2 regions of the Nitratidesulfovibrio sp. genome follow, and region 1 is predicted to be linked to the other one. Evidence: predicted binding sites of a transcription regulator. Region 1 holds the regulator's gene; the other holds the start of a gene.

Region 1 (3,207 bases):
GTGTATCTGGGCGAAGGCTTTTCGCTGTAACGACTGCCGGTTTCACGTCCTGCCAGGCAAATGCGCAAGGGGCCACCCCTTCCATGTTCACGGCGCCTTCCGCATTTGCGGGGGCGCCGTGTCCGTTGGAGGCAGCGCCTTCGACAGGCGATTGCGGACAGGGGGCGCAAGGGGCCGCCGATGGTTTGCGACGTGTTGGCGACAGCGGTTGCATACTTCTTGCTTCTATGGCATGGTTTCCCTAACCTCTTGGGGAAGGGAACACATTTCCACAGTGGGCCGTTTCTTGCTTGCCGTCGCGCACCTCGTCGCGTCGTCATCTCGTTCGGCCTCAACGCAAGGTTACAGGATCCCGGCGCAGGGCCATACGGTCTCGACGCAGGGTCATAGGGGTTGCCCACGCATGGCATTGGAACTCAGGCAACAGCTCAAGCTCACCCAGCAGCTGGTGATGACGCCGCAACTGCAACAGGCCATCCGGCTGTTGCAGCTTTCGCGACTGGAGCTTGTCGAGACGGTGCAGCAGGAGATGCTGGAAAACCCGTTTCTGGAGGAAGCCCAGGACGAGGCGCCCCAGGTCGAGGTGCCCGACCCGCGCGAAGCCGCCACCGCAGCTGCCGACGTTGCCTACGACCGCGAAATCGCACGCGATGCCGACTGGGAAGATTACCTGGGCGACTTTGCCAGCACCAGCCGCCAGTCCACGGTGCGCGAATCGGAAATGCCCGAGGAGATGACCTCGTTCGAGGCCCGCTACGCCGCCAAGCCCTCGCTTGAAGGGCACCTGATGTGGCAGTTGCGCCTGTCCTCGCTTACCGAGCGCCAGAAGGACATCGGCGAGGTGATCATCGGCAACATCGCTTCCTCGGGCTACCTGCATGCCACGGTGGACGACATCGCCGAAATGGCGGGCGTGGCCCCAGCCGAGGTGGAGCCCGTGCTGCATGCCGTGCAGCGCTTCGACCCCGTGGGAGTGTCCGCGCGCACGGCGCAGGAATGCCTGCTGGTGCAGATCGAGATGCTGGGCTACACGCGCGACAGGGTGCTTGTGGAACTGGTGCGCGACCACCTGGAAGATCTGGAAAAGCGCCGCTACAAGCCGCTCTTGCGCAAGTTCCGCCTGACCATGGAGGACCTGAAGGAGTACCTGGACCTCATCCAGACCCTGGACCCCATGCCCGGCGCCAGCTACGGCGGCGGCGACCCCCAGTTCGTCAGCCCCGACGTGTACGTCTACAAGTACGACGACGATTTCATCATCATGCTCAACGAGGACGGCCTGCCGCACCTGCAACTGAGCACCATGTACGAGCGGTCCGCCGCAGCGGCCGCATCCGCGGGCGAACGCGAATATTTCCAGGAAAAGATGCGCTCTGCCTCGTGGCTCATCAAGAGCCTGTACCAGCGCCAACGCACGCTGTACAAGGTTGTGGAATCCATCGTGAAGTATCAGCGCGGCTTTTTCGAGGACGGGGTTTCGCGCCTGAAACCGCTCATCCTCAAGGATATCGCCGACGACATCGGCATGCACGAATCCACCGTCAGCCGCATCACCACCAGCAAGTACGTGGCCACACCGCACGGCATCATGGAGTTGAAGTTTTTCTTCAACAGCGCGCTGGATCTGGACGACGGCAGCCAGGTGGGTTCCGAAAGCGTCAAGGCCCTGATCAAGAAGCTGATCAGCGGCGAAGACCCGCACGACCCCCTGAGCGACGAGCGCATCGGCGAAATTTTGAAGGAACAGCTCAAAGTCAATATTGCCCGCCGGACCGTTGCGAAGTATCGTACTGCCATGGACATTCCCTCCTCTTCCAAGCGGAAGGAGCTGTTCTGACGGTCCGAGGCCCGCGCCAGACCATGCGCGTGGCGGCATCCGTCTTCTGCGGCGCACCCGGCAACCGCACCCAGCGTGCGTGCCGCGCGCCGCTTTCCCCCTCTCACCACAGGAGGAGCGTATGAACATCGCCTTCACCTTCAAGAATTTCGAACCCTCCGACCACCTGAAGAAGTACGCCCGCCGTCGTCTTGAAAAGCTTGGCCGGTTCGTCGGCAAATCCGCCCTGGAAATGCAGGTGAACCTTTCCGTCGACAAGTTCCGTCACAAGGCGGAAGTGCAGATGGCTGGCGACGGCTTTACCTTCTCCGCCGTCGAACAGTCCGAAGACATGTACGCCACCATCGACCTGGTGCTGGAAAAGCTGGAATCCCAGCTGCGCAAGCAGATGGAAAAGCTGAAGGACCGCCGCCGTTCCGTCCAGTCCGACAAGTTGGGCAAGCTGGGCAAGGGCATTGACGTGTTCACCTTCGGCACCGTGGGCGAAGGCGAGGAGCGAACCATCACCGGTACCGACCACTTCGCCCCCAAGCCCATGCACGTGGACGAGGCAGCCATGCAGCTTGACCAGGGCGACAACGAGTTCCTGGTGTTCCTGAACGCCGAAGTGGAACGCGTCAACATCATCTACCGGCGTCGCAACGGCGATTTCGGCCTTATCGATCCGGTCGTCTAGGCACCATACATGAGGCTTTCGGAGTATCTTCAAGATGATCTGATCCTGTCCGAGCTCTCCGCCAGCACCAAGAAAGAGGTGCTGGCGGAACTCGTGCAGGCCGTGGTGCGGCGGCATCCCGAAGTGGATGCCGCCGTTGCGCTGGGCGTGTTGCAGGACCGCGAGTCGCTGGGCACCACCGGCATCGGCGACGGGGTGGCCATACCCCACGGCAAGCTGGTGAACATCAACGACATCGTGGTGGCCGTGGGGCGCAGCGTGCCGGGCATCGACTTCGACGCGCTGGACATGAAACCCTGTCACCTCTTTTTCCTGGTACTGGCACCGGAACAGGTGGCGGGCATGCATTTGCGCATCCTGGCCCACATCTCCCGCCTGCTGAAGGATCCGCAGTTCCGCCGCGCCATGATCGACGCGCAGGACGGCGAGGCCTTCACGGCCCTCATGCGTACGACGTGACGCGCACCACCTGACGCGCGGCAGGTCCGGAGCGACGGAGCAGGGCGGGGCCACCGCCCCACTGCCTGACCGTACCGCGCACCTCCCACTCGCAGTTGTCGCGCACCCATCGCGCCCCTGAAACGGCACCCGGCACGGGCCGTCCGAGGAGTCCGCCATGCCCACAAAGGCCACGCCGTCCGATACGCCCCCCGCTCCGGCGGCGTCTGTCGCCGTACCTGGTACAGCCTCCGGC
Region 2 (3,207 bases), on a different contig from region 1:
TGCCGCGGCCTCCTCGACATCGGGTTCCTTCACGCCGGAGCTGATGGTGTAGACCTCTTCAACCGGGGTGACGAAGATCTTGCCGTCGCCGAAGGCGCCCTTGGCGCCCGTGCGGGCCGCTTCCATGATGGTGTCGATGACGAACTGCTTTTCGCTGGCCTTCACCACGCTGATCAGCAGGGTCTTCGGAATTTCGTCGTAGGTGATCTCGCCGATCTTGATGCCGCGCTGCTTGCCGCGCCCGGCCACAGACATCTTGGTCACGGCCGGGAAGCCTGCTGCCATGAGGGCGGCCAGCACGTCGTCGGATTTTTCGGGTCTCACGATGGCACGAACCATGATCATCATCGCCGTTCTCCTTCAGCTTGGGTGGCAGTCGTCTGTTGGGTTCTCATCAGGCCCGGACTAGGCTTCGAACAGGCCGTAATCCATCAGCAGCTTTTCCAGTTCCGCGATCTGGAGGGGCTTCGGCACCACGAACATCTTGTTTTCGTCGATGGCTTTCGCCAGATTGCGGTAGTGCTGGGCCTGACCGTGTTCGGGCGAGAACTCGATGACGGTCTGGCGGTGGATTTCGGCGCGCTGCACCTGGTTGTCGCGCGGGACGAAGTAGATCATCTGGGTGCCGATCTTGCGGGCCAGCTCCTCGATCATTTCCTTTTCGTTGTCCACGTTACGCGAGTTGCAGATAAGGCCGCCAAGGCGCACGGTGCCCGATTCGGCGTACTTCATGATGCCCTTGCAGATGTTGTTGGCCGCGTACATGGCCATCATCTCGCCGGAACACACGATGTAGATTTCCTCGGCCTTGCCGTCGCGGATGGGCATGGCGAAGCCGCCGCACACAACGTCGCCAAGCACGTCGTAGAACACGTAGTCCAGCTTCTGGTCTTCCTCGTAGGCGCCGAGGGATTCCAGCATGTTGATGGAGGTGATGATGCCGCGCCCCGCACAGCCCACGCCCGGTTCGGGACCGCCCGATTCCACGCAGAGGGTGGTGGAGTAGCCGGGCTTGCGGATATCATCGAGTTCCACGTCCTCGCCCTCGTCACGCAGGGTGTCGAGCACCGACTTCTGGGCCAGGCCGCCCAGCAGCAGACGGGTGGAGTCGGCCTTGGGGTCGCAGCCGACGACCATGACCTTGCGCCCCAGAGCTTCCGCGAGACCCGCGACGGTGTTCTGCGTGGTCGTGGACTTGCCGATGCCGCCCTTACCGTAGATGGCCACCTTTCTCATGATATCCTCCTGAAGATTCACGCCCGGCCTGGTGTTGGATTGGCCGGGGTGTGTTCGCCGTAACTGGCGTGCCCATGCAACGACACGCATAGGGCAAACCCCGTGCCAGTTCGCGAAATACAAATTAACACATTGAAATACCTGCATTTTACAGATCAAACGACTACTGCCGTACACGTCGTACGCTACACGTATGCAACTACCAATTTGTCGCATGCGACAAATCCGTTGCACCCGACATGTCCGGAACACGACGTGGGAAGTACGACAGGCAGGGTGGCGCGGCAAAACGGCAGGATTTGCGACGTGCGTGTACGGCGCGACGGGAAACACCGGCACGAAGGAATGCGTCGCCGTGTCAGCCATGCCGATCCGCAGGGGCACTAGGGGGTGCAGTGACATGCGGCCCGAACCCCCTATCGCCCAGCATGCGCACGGGGCCGACACACGGCGCGAGTAATCCGTGCCGTCTTGCGATGGGGTGCCCATTTGGCACTTACGACGCATGAATTTGGCACTGACGATGCATGCGATGATGCAACCGGTTCACGCGAGTCCGCCCCCCTCCTCCTCCACCGTCACCCGCGCGGTTCCAGCGCCAGTTCCTGTGAGGCCGGGGCGGCTCCGCCATTCTTCTCGGAGGCCGCATGCTGCTCGATACCACCTTGCGCGAAGGGGAACAGTCCTTCGGCACCTATCTGTCCATGACCGACCGCGAACGCATCCTGCGCGGCCTTGCCGCCGTGGGCGTGCCCGAGGCCGAGGTGGGCTGGGCCGGGCGCGACGACCTTGCGGACATGCTGGCCCTGGCGGCCCGCGTGGCCCCCGGCCTTGCCGCCGCCGCATGGTGCCGCTGCCGCCCCGAAGACCTGCGCGCCGCCGTGGCCTGCGGGGCGCGCCGGGTCTGCGTGGGGGTGCCCGTTTCCGATGCGCACCTGGCCCGGCGGCTGGGCCTTGGCAGGCCCGCCCTGCTCGACCAGCTGGCCGCCACGCTGGCCGAGGCGCGCATGCTGGGCATAGAGCACGTCACCGTGGGCATGGAAGATGCCTCGCGCGCGGACCGCTCCTTCGTGTTCGCCGTGGCGCGCCATGCCGCCGCGCACGGGGCGCACCGGGTGCGCCTGAGCGACACGGTGGGGCTGTACACCCCGCTGGAAGTGGCGGACATGGTGCGCGCGCTGCGCGCGGAACTGGAAGTCGCCCGGTTGGACGGCAGCGCCCCCCGCGCCCGCCGGGTGTCCATCGGCACCCACTTCCACAACGACTGCGGCATGGCCACGGCCAATGCCCTTACGGCCCTGGAGTGCGGGGCGGACTGCGCCGACGTTTCCGTACTGGGCCTTGGCGAACGGGCCGGGGTGGCCCGGCTGGAGGAACTGGCCGCCGCCCTGGTGGTGCGCGGCAGGGCCGCATTCGACCTTGCGCCCCTGCGGGGACTATGCGGTCACGTGGCCCAGGCCGCCTCGCTGTCCGTGCCGCGTCACTGGCCGGTTGCCGGGCGCGACATCTTTGCCGTGGAAAGCGGACTGCACGCCCACGGCGTACGGCGCGATCCCAGCCTGTTCGAACCCTTTCCGCCGGAACTGGTGGGCGGCAGCCGCCGGATGGGCGTAGGCCGCAAAAGCGGCGTCGCCGCCGTTGCCGCAGCACTGGCCGAACTTTCCATCCTGCCGCCGCCGGACCAACTGCCCGCCATCGTCGAGGCGGTGCGCGAACTTTCCGCCACCCTGCGCCGCCCGTTGACCCCGGCGGAACTTGGCGAACTGGCGGGCATTACCCGCAGCGAAAACGGTCCTTCCCCCGTACAGGCGGGCATCCGCCCCGATGGAGATGCCCTTGCTGTCCGGGACTCCGGCACACCTCTTTCCACCACGTCCCCGACCGCGAGCGCAGGCAACGGCACGCCCCGGCTGCCCCGCACTGGCGAAGCGGGTCGCGGACGCATACGGGAGGCATGACCATGCGCCTGTT

What was found. The regulator sigma-54, encoded in region 1, starts transcription at its own class of promoters, with help from an activator protein. The targets are predictions, from matches to a motif close to CTGGCACGGNNNNTGCTT.
Region 2: ABWO17_RS07015 (LeuA family protein) is a predicted target of sigma-54. The motif match lies at 1,748-1,765, and genes of this name have one in related genera.

The regions. Positions count from the first base shown of each region.
Region 1 is NZ_JBDXXH010000002.1:649,773-652,979, reverse strand. Features, by position in the region: gene lptB (LPS export ABC transporter ATP-binding protein) at 1-30, shown strand, start outside; gene rpoN (RNA polymerase factor sigma-54) at 404-1,837, shown strand; gene hpf (ribosome hibernation-promoting factor, HPF/YfiA family) at 1,959-2,513, shown strand; gene ABWO17_RS05855 (PTS sugar transporter subunit IIA) at 2,523-2,972, shown strand.
Region 2 is NZ_JBDXXH010000003.1:269,276-272,482, reverse strand. Features, by position in the region: gene ABWO17_RS07025 (P-II family nitrogen regulator) at 1-348, opposite strand, end outside; gene ABWO17_RS07030 (P-II family nitrogen regulator) at 1-1, opposite strand, end outside; gene nifH (nitrogenase iron protein) at 406-1,236, opposite strand; gene ABWO17_RS07015 (LeuA family protein) at 1,884-3,194, shown strand.